Regions from separate parts of the Clostridium gelidum genome, predicted to be linked through region 2. Evidence: predicted binding sites of a transcription regulator. Region 2 holds the regulator's gene; each other region holds the start of a gene.
The links. Region 2 encodes NrdR, which represses ribonucleotide reductase genes. Its sites were predicted from a motif close to CACNANATNTNGTG; they were not measured.

Region 1 (3,293 bases), 1.5 Mb from region 2:
AAGACTGGTAGCGTAAAGGGAGGATAAATAATGAGTTGCGAAAGTTGTAAAAGTAAGGATACATGCCAATCTAAGGGTGAAGGCTGTAAAGAAGAAAGTTTGAAATTAATATCTAGATATGGAAAGATTAAAAATGTTATAGGTGTTATAAGCGGGAAAGGTGGTGTCGGTAAATCAACAGTCACTGGGATTATGGCAACTATGTTAGCTAAAAAAGGCTATAAAGTAGGAGTTTTAGATGCAGATATTACAGGACCATCGATGCCGAGGTTTTTTGGCGTTAATAGTAAAAGAGCAACTATAATTCCGTTAGAAAATGATATGGTAAGATTTGAACCTGTAGAAACAGAAAGTGGAATAAAGGTGATTTCTATGAACCTTTTAACTGCAGTTGAAGAAGAACCCGTTATATGGAGAGGCCCTGTAATTACAGGTGTATTAAAACAAATGTTTATAGAAACTAATTGGGGAGAACTTGACTATTTACTTATAGATATGCCACCAGGTACTGGAGATATAGCTTTAACTGTAATGCAAGAGTTTCCAATTGATGAAATAGTAATAGTTTCTACACCACAAGATATGGTATCGATGATTGTTAAGAAAGTTGTTATTATGGCTCAAAAAATAGGTGTAAAAATTAAAGGTGTAGTAGAAAATATGGCGTACATAAACTGCCCAGATTGTGATAAAAGAATAAGAGTATTTAGCAGGAAATCTTCAGAGGAAAATGCCGAATATCTAGGATTGCCTCTAATAGGAGAACTTCCAATTGATATTGAATTTACAGAAGCACTAGAAGAAGGCAAAGCTGAAGAATATATTAGAGAAAATCCATTATATTCATTAATATTTGAAGGGTTATATTAAAAGTATAGGTGTTACTCGTTGTAACGATAATAATTATTTTGATATTATTTCTAAATTATGATGTTACATATACATAACTTAATATTTCTTAGGAAATAATAAGTTAGTAATTTTATATTAGAAAGGATTGATTTATTAATGAAACCAAAAGTAGATAAAGACACTTGCATAGCATGTGGATTATGTCCATCAATATGTCCAGAATGTTTTGACATGGAGGATGATGGAAAAGCAGGAGCAATAGTTGATGAAGTTCCAAATGGTTCTGAAGATTCGGCAAAAGAAGCAGAAGAAAGCTGCCCTGTAGATGCAATCGAAATAGAGGAATAGAATATAAAAATAGGATTGATGATTGCATAAAAGCAAGCATCAATCCTATTTTTTATTTCTATAGAAATTTAAAGCGTATAAATAATTTCTAATTTCTTATAAAATTGCATTCACCATGCTAACTTAACTAAGTTAATAACTGGCTTACGAGCAAGAAATCTCATCCTATTAGATCATATAAAGCACTTTGTCAGTTCATTTTATATTTACTATTATAAATGGTCAATTATATTATAAGTGTTAAACTTATAATTTTTATTATGATTAGCGCTATAGTTAGAACTGGTATTATTTAAATATACTGTATGGTGAGCAATAGGATTGCAAGGTAAATTATTAGATGATGTAGTGAAAATATCGCCATTACTATTAACAATAGTAGCATCTTTATAGGTTGAATCTAATATAAAATCTTTCATATTAAAATAACTCCTTTCTATATGTAAATATTATTTACATATAGAGATAGTAGTATACATATTAGATTATAGAAATATTTTATTGCATCATATAACATTGTAATTTCATTAGGTAAAAATAATAAAAAATAAGCATAAAATAGTGAAAAAAATAATGGACAAATAGTGGGAGTGTAGGAAAATACAATATTAATAAGCATTTATAATAAGTCAACTATATAAAAGTCTCAAAAAAGAAACAAATCGAAAGATAATGAGACATAAATAGTGATAATTAAAATCTAGGGGTTTAAAAATAAAAAATTAGAAGCATTGCTAATGAATACTTAATACAGTATAATATCATAGTAGTGACTACACTATATATTGTGTCATGGAGGGGAAAAAATGCTATATGTTGTGAAAAGGGATGGGAGAGAAGTTGAATTTAATTCAGATAAGATAGCTCAAGCAATTAAAGGATCAGCTATTGAAATCGGTTTAAATTTAAGAGAAAGTCAAGTATTAGATACTGTACAGAAAGTAATTACCTATATTGAAGATGAGTATAAAAGAACCATAACGGTAGAACAAATACAAAATTTTGTAGAGAAAGCGTTACATGATGAAGGTCATAAAGATATAGCATTCGCTTATTCAGGATATAGACAAGAAAGAACTAAAGTTAGAGAAATAAAATCAGATTTAATGAGAGCTATAAGACAAATTGGTGTTGAGACTGATAGAGATAATGCAAATGTAGGAAATAATTTCAGTTCAAAATTACTTAGAATAGCTTCTGAATCAAATAAGTGGAATACTTTGGCTATAATGCCTAAAAATTTATCTAAAGCGCATGAAACAGGAGATGTATATTATCATGATTTAGATAGTTATAATCTAACTGTAAATTGTTTGCATATACCAACCAGAGAAATGCTAGAAAATGGATTTAATACAGGATATGGAACAATTAATGCTCCTAGGAGAATAGAAACAGCTGCTGAATTATCATGTATTTTATTACAATCAACTCAAAATGATATGTTTGGAGGCCAATCTCACCCGGATTTTGACAATGATATGGCTATATTCGTAAATCCTACTAGAGAAGAAATCAGAAAAGAATTAGAAGAATTGGAAATTTCTAAAGAAAAGATAGAAGATTTAGTTGAAAAAAGAGTAAGAAAGAAAGTACAACAAGCTATGCAAGGCGTTGTTTACAATCTTAATACAATGCATTCAAGAGCTGGATCTCAAGTTCCATTTAGTTCAATTAATATTGGATTACCTGAAAGTACAGACGCTGCACTAGTATGTGAAGTTTTTCTTTTAGAATATGAAAAAGGATTAGGTAAGGGAGAGCAACCAATTTTTCCAAACATAATTTTTAGAGTTAAATGTGGAGTTAACAGAGAAGAAAATGATCCATATTTCTATCTATATAAATTAGCATGTAGAGTAGCTGCAAAAAGAATGAATCCAACATTCATGAACATTGATGCAGATTTTAATAAAGAATATTATGATAAGGGATATGTTCCAGCAACTATGGGATGTAGAACTTACCTTATGAAAAATATAAATGGTGAACCAGGTTGTAAGGGTAGAGGAAATATAGCACCTACAACTATTAATCTTCCAAGAATAGGATTGCAAGCCAAAGGTGATATAAATAAGTTTTTTGAGATATTA
Region 2 (3,293 bases):
ATTTTATGAACCTCTAAATATTGATTGGGATGGAAATGAACTATTATTATCAGATATCTTGGGTACTGAAAATGATACGGTTTATAATTTAATAGAAGATGAAGTTGATAAGCAGTTATTAGTTATGGCCTTAAAAAGTTTAAATGATAGAGAAAAAGAAATAGTACGTCTTAGATTTGGATTAAATGGAACAATGGAAAAGACACAAAAAGAAGTTGCCGATATGCTTGGAATATCACAATCGTATATATCTAGATTAGAAAAAAAGATAATTAAAAGATTAAAAAAAGAAATAAGTAGAATGATTTAGCTTGTCTGCAAGTATAAAAGTATTGCCTATCGGAGATAATGTTTAATGCAATGGATTATTACTTTCGAAGGGGTTGATACTTGTGATAATTAACAAAGTAGAAATATGTGGCGTTAATACTTCAAAACTCCCTATACTTAAAGAAAAAGAAAAAAAGCAACTTTTTCTACAGATGAAGGCAGGAGACAAAAGTGCAAGAGAAACTTTTATAAAGGGAAATTTAAGATTAGTACTTAGTGTTATTAAAAGGTTTAACAATAGAGGAGAAAACATTGATGATTTATTTCAAGTTGGCTGTATAGGATTGATGAAGTCAATAGATAATTTTGATTTAGGCCAAAATGTTAAATTTTCAACTTATGCAGTTCCAATGATAATTGGAGAAATTAGAAGATATTTAAGAGATAATAATTCTATTAGAGTTAGCAGATCTCTAAGGGATATTGCGTATAAAGCTTTAATTATGAGAGAGCGGTTTATAAAAGATAATAATAAAGAACCTACTATATCGCAAATTGCAAAAGAACTTGAATTGCCAAGAGAAGATGTTGTTTTTGCGCTAGATGCAATACAAGATCCTGTATCATTATTTGAGCCAATTTATCATGATGGCGGAGATGCTATATTTGTAATGGATCAAATAAGTGACCAAAAAAATACTGATGAACATTGGCTTGAAAACATTTCCATAAAAGAGGCCATGAAGAAACTTACCGATAGAGAAAAATTAATATTAAATTTAAGATTTTTTAATGGAAGAACTCAAATGGAAGTTGCAGATGAAATTGGAATTTCACAAGCTCAAGTTTCAAGATTAGAAAAAACAGCTTTAAAGCATATGAGAAAACATGTATAGAAATAAGATATTAATAATATTATAATTATGGGGGATAATTATGGAACTCGAACTACACTCACTTAATGCTATGAGAAATATGGAAGTAATAGATATATTAACAGGAACTAAAATAGGATTTATAAAAGATTTTAAAATAAACTGTGATGATAATAAAATAATTTCATTAATATTGCCTGGAGAAATAAAGACATGGTTTGGAAAAGAAGACGAAAAAGAAATTTTGTGGAAAGATATAATTAAAATAGGAACTGATGTTATATTGGTAAACACAAAAGATGGAGAACCTGTAAACAATATATAGCCATATTTCCAAAATGTATGTATAATAACTATAGGGTTTGATACACGAAAGCTATGAGGTGAGTTAAAGTATGAAATGTCCATTTTGCGGATTTGAAGAAAGTAAGGTTGTTGATTCTAGATCAACAGATGATAACACAACAATTAGAAGAAGAAGAGAATGTTTAAAATGTTCTAAGCGTTATACTACATATGAAAAGATAGAGGATTTTCCTATTTTAGTAATAAAAAAAGACTTAACTAGAGAAAACTTTAATAAAGAAAAAATAATTAATGGCTTAATTATAGCATGCCAAAAAAGACCTATATCTAGAAAGCAAATAGAAGATCTGGCATATGATATAGAAAAAACAATTTCTAATAGTATGCTTACGGAAATTCCAACAAAGGATATAGGAGAAATGGTTATGGCTAGACTTAAAGATTTAGATGAAATATCATATGTAAGATTTGCATCTGTTTATAGACAATTTAAGGATATAAATACTTTTCTAGAAGAAATAAAAAATCTTGTGAGATAATCATATTAGTAAGGATGTTGAAAAAAATTTCAACATCCTTTTTCTTATAAGGCACATGAAGATAAATAATAAGTCCAAAGTTGCCATGGAAGGTTCTTGATTGTGCCTAATGTTATATATAAGTTAAACTTTAGTTAATAAAGATGATAAATATTAAATAAAATGTTAATATTAAATTATATATAGTAATTAGTATTTTTATAATAAATAATGTAGTAGAAGTTTTATTTAAGAAAATTATAAGAAATTTTTAGTATTACAAATTTTATGGAGGATTAGATTGAATAAATTAGATTTTAACTTATTAAAGAAAAAAGATGATTTTATGATAATAGATAATGAGAAATTTCAAATTGTATTTACAAATGCGGAGAAAGAAAGAAGTTTTAATAGAAGTACAGAAGAGGGCATAAAAGAACTTAATTCATTGAAAAAAGAGTTTAATGTTAAGGATATAATATATCTTAAGCAAATTCACAGTGATAAGATATTGAAATATACAGCAAAAGAAAAAAGTATTAAGGATGAAGAAGGTGATGCAATAATAACAAATGAAAAAGATGTTATTATTGGAGTTTTTACTGCAGACTGTGTACCGGTTATATTGATTGATGAGGAAAACCAAGTTGTGGCTGCAATTCATAGTGGCTGGAAAGGAACTTTTGAATCAATTACATTTAAAACTATTGAAAAAATGAAGCTTGAATTTAATGCAAATGAAAGTAATATTAAAGCATATATAGGTCCACATATTAAGAAATGTTGTTATGAAGTTTCAGAAGAACTAAAATTTAAGTTTATAGATAAAAAGAATACAATAAATAAAGAAGAATTATTTGATAAAAATAATCTTAACTTAGAAGCATGTATAATGGATGATTTAAAAAGAGCTGGAGTAAAAAATTCTAATATAAATAACTTGGATTTATGCACGTATTGTAGTGAGGATATTAAATTACATTCATATAGGAAGTCGCAGGGCTCTTATGGAAGAATGTTTTCTTTTATTACGTTAAGGGGGAAAAGAAAAGATGACTAAAGAAAAAGTATTAATAGTTGATGATGAGGAACATATAGTTGAATTATTAAAATTTAATTTGCTTAATGCAGGATATGATGTTTATACAGCTAATGATGGTATAAATGCAGTGAAGATAGCTAAAGCAGAAAAACCTGGTCTAATGTTACTTGATTTAATGTTGCCTGGGATAGATGGATTTGATGTTTGTAAGGAAATAAAAAGAGATGATGAAATGAAAAAGACATCAATAATAATGTTAACAGCAAAAGGGGAAGAACTAGA
Region 3 (3,293 bases), 1.4 Mb from region 2:
GAAGATCTTCAGTCTAATTTATATAATTTAAGCAACTCCGATACTCCTGAAGACATAATATTGAGAAATGAAAGAAAAAATTTAGTTATAAAGAATATAAATAAATTAAAGGAAGATTACAAGATTGCAATTTATTTAATAGATTATGAAGAATTTAGTTATAAAGAAGCCGGAACTATCCTGGAAAAAAATTTAGCTCAAATGAAAATACTTGTTTTTAGAGCACGAAGAAAATTAAAATTGTTAATTGAACAGGAGGAATGTACAAGTGAATGAAAAAGATAAGGAATTTATTGATAATGTTCGGAGGAAAATAAATTATATTGAGCATGTTAGATACGAAGAAGAAAAAATTCAACAGTATAAAAAAACAAATATGAAAAAAAGCATTAAACTAACCTTAGTTTTTAGTATAATTCTATGTATAATCTTAATTCCTGTGTTAATAACTAAGAGTTTTGATATGATTTATGTATTTGTTTTAGGAATTTGCATTTTAGGGTTTTGCTGCTATTATGAAAATTACTCAAAGGAGATCTCACAATGATTTTAAATATTATATGGAAGGAAATAAAATATCAGCTCAAAAATGCAACCTTTTATGGCTTTTTTATAGTAGTTTTACTAATGTTTTTTTCTCAGCTTGGTATTCCAACAAAAAGTGACTTAACATTAACAACACAAAAAGAAAATCATTATAACTATGAAAAAATAACAGATAAAGACAAAGAAATGAAACATATGTATTTATGGCTAGGTAGTGCTTATGAAAAAGGTACTGTTCTAAAATATAAATTCTCATTTGGATATGATGCTAAGTTAAATGATAGTGAAAAAAATTATTTAAAAGCTACTATTGATAAGATTTATATCTTTGACAGTGAAAATAATTTAGAAATAAAAGTTTCATATAATGAATATTTAGATATACTTAAAGATTTGGATAAAAATTTAAATGGCAATACAATTTATGGTAATCCCGAAAAATATGGTCTTGGGTATGAAGAAATATCCTCAGAAAATGCTTTGAAAGCTTATAATGATGTTATGGAAAAAGATAAATTTACTAATGCATATGGAAGGCTTTTTGCTGACTATATGGGTATTACAGCAGGATTCTTTCCCGTATTTTTATCTGCATTTATTTTTGTCAGAGAAAAAAACAAAAAAGATTACGAAAATATATATAGCTCTAAAGTTTCATTTACAAAATATATTCTAGCTAAATATATAGGAATATGTGTTTGCATAATGGGATGTTACTTGATACTCGCAACCTATACTACCTTAGCATATTCAAAATTTGCTTTAGACACTAATTCTGTAATTGATAGAATGGCTATATATAAATACACTTTTGCTTGGATAGGTCCAACTGTACTTTTTGCTACTGCTTTTGGAATACTAATATCTGCAATTTTTAATAATCCAATTTTTGCAATAATAGTTCAATTATTTCTATGTTTCAGCAGTATACAAAATTTAATTGGACAATATGGATTAACCAAATATGTAATAAGGTTTAATGTATTTGGAGAATATGATAACTACCTTATGTGGAAAACTGCAATCATTGAAAATAGAATTTTTTATACTATACTCCCCTTTGCGATTATTTTATTAAGCTCATATATATGGACTAGATTTAGAAAAAGAAACACTTAATTTTGACACTTTAATTATTAAGATCAGATGGCTTTAAGCTATCTGATCTTTAACTAACTCATTAATTATACTTGATTTAAGTATAATTCTATTATCTTAAAGCTATTTAACAATAATATAATCAATTTATTTTATAATATATATTTATTTTTTTGTTATTAGTATATTGGAAATACAACAGGGTATAATCTATATATGGTGTTTCATAAATTTTTATAAGCACAACATATTGTATTTTCTTATAAAATAGTATAGAATAACAATTATCACTTAATAAAATATACTATAATTTGCAATAATAAAAGGAGCTTAAAAGCTTCATAAATTACTTAAAATCAAGCTTGGAGGAATATACATGAATAAAATATTATCAGAAGAATTTTTAAAGGAATATAGAGATATTACTAAATCACCCTTAAGCAATATTGGTGAATTTGTTTATTTAAGAACTTATTCAAGGTATTTAGATGATAAAAAAAGAAGAGAAAATTGGTTTGAAACTGTTCTTAGAACAACTGAATATAATCTTGAACTTGGTATAGATTTTAAAAAGAAACATGGACTATTTATAAATATGAAAGATGAAATCAAAGAAGCTGAATTTCTTTTTGATAATTTATTTAATTTAAGAACTTTTACATCTGGCAGAACTCTTTATATGGGTGGAACTGATATAGTTAAGAAATATCCACTTTCAAATTATAATTGTTGTTTTACTATGATTGAGCAATTTCATGATTTTGTAGATGTATTTTATCTTCTTATGGTTGGTTCTGGTGTTGGAGTTAGAATTGATAAAGACCTAATATCAAATATGCCTAAAGTTAGAAATATCTCTTTAACTGGAGAATACACACAAGATGTTCATAAATATATGCCAAAAGAATATATGGAAGATACAAAACTCACTTTAGATACAAAAGATTCCTCTATAGCTACAATCAAAGTTGGTGATAGTAAAGAGGGTTGGTGCAGCGCACTAGAAATTTACTTTGAATTAATTACGCTCCCAGATTATATTAATATTAAAAAAGTAATAATTGATTATAGTTATGTTAGACCTGAAGGTGAAAGACTAAAAAGATTTGGAGGACGCGCTTCTGGCCACAAATCTCTAAAGAGAATGTTTGAAAAAATTAATAAGGTTTGTAATAATCTTGTAGATGGCTACTTAAAATCAATAGACGTTCTTGATTTGGCTACTATAGTAAGTGAAAATGTTGTATCTGGTGGAGTTAGACGTAGTGCTATGATGATTCTTTGTGATGAAGATGATAAAGATGTTATTAATGCAAAAAGTGAGCTTTACAAAATAGTGGATGGTAATTGGATAGAAAACCAAGATGTTTCTCATCGAAAAATGAGTAATAATTCTGTATTATATAAAGAAACACCATCTTTAGATAAAATAAAGGAAATATTAAATTCCATAAAAATAAATGGTGAACCAGGATTTATTAATGGAACTGAAGCCGCAAAAAGAAAAGATTCTTTTAAGGGTTGTAATCCATGTGGCGAAATTTTACTTAAATCTCATGAATGCTGTAATTTATCTACAAATAATTTAGTAGCTTTTGTAAATGAAAATAATAAACTAGATATTGAACATTTAGATGAAGTATTAAAAT

Region 1: a site for NrdR is predicted at 1,977-1,990, ahead of psyc5s11_RS00480 (anaerobic ribonucleoside triphosphate reductase). Genes of this name have one in related genera too.
Region 3: a site for NrdR is predicted at 1,886-1,899, ahead of nrdJ (ribonucleoside-triphosphate reductase, adenosylcobalamin-dependent). Genes of this name have one in related genera too.

Annotation. Positions count from the first base shown of each region.
Region 1 covers NZ_AP024849.1:104,714-108,006, forward strand. The annotation lists gene psyc5s11_RS00460 (hypothetical protein) at 1-11, shown strand, start outside; gene psyc5s11_RS00465 (Mrp/NBP35 family ATP-binding protein) at 28-870, shown strand; gene psyc5s11_RS00470 (ferredoxin) at 1,009-1,200, shown strand; gene psyc5s11_RS00475 (hypothetical protein) at 1,413-1,619, opposite strand; gene psyc5s11_RS00480 (anaerobic ribonucleoside triphosphate reductase) at 2,007-3,293, shown strand, end outside.
Region 2 covers NZ_AP024849.1:4,644,220-4,647,512, reverse strand. The annotation lists gene sigE (RNA polymerase sporulation sigma factor SigE) at 1-310, shown strand, start outside; gene sigG (RNA polymerase sporulation sigma factor SigG) at 393-1,166, shown strand; gene psyc5s11_RS21380 (YlmC/YmxH family sporulation protein) at 1,207-1,470, shown strand; gene nrdR (transcriptional regulator NrdR) at 1,541-1,990, shown strand; gene pgeF (peptidoglycan editing factor PgeF) at 2,316-3,029, shown strand; gene psyc5s11_RS21365 (winged helix-turn-helix domain-containing protein) at 3,022-3,293, shown strand, end outside.
Region 3 covers NZ_AP024849.1:3,217,099-3,220,391, forward strand. The annotation lists gene psyc5s11_RS14440 (RNA polymerase sigma factor) at 1-276, shown strand, start outside; gene psyc5s11_RS14445 (hypothetical protein) at 269-547, shown strand; gene psyc5s11_RS14450 (ABC transporter permease) at 544-1,665, shown strand; gene nrdJ (ribonucleoside-triphosphate reductase, adenosylcobalamin-dependent) at 2,021-3,293, shown strand, end outside.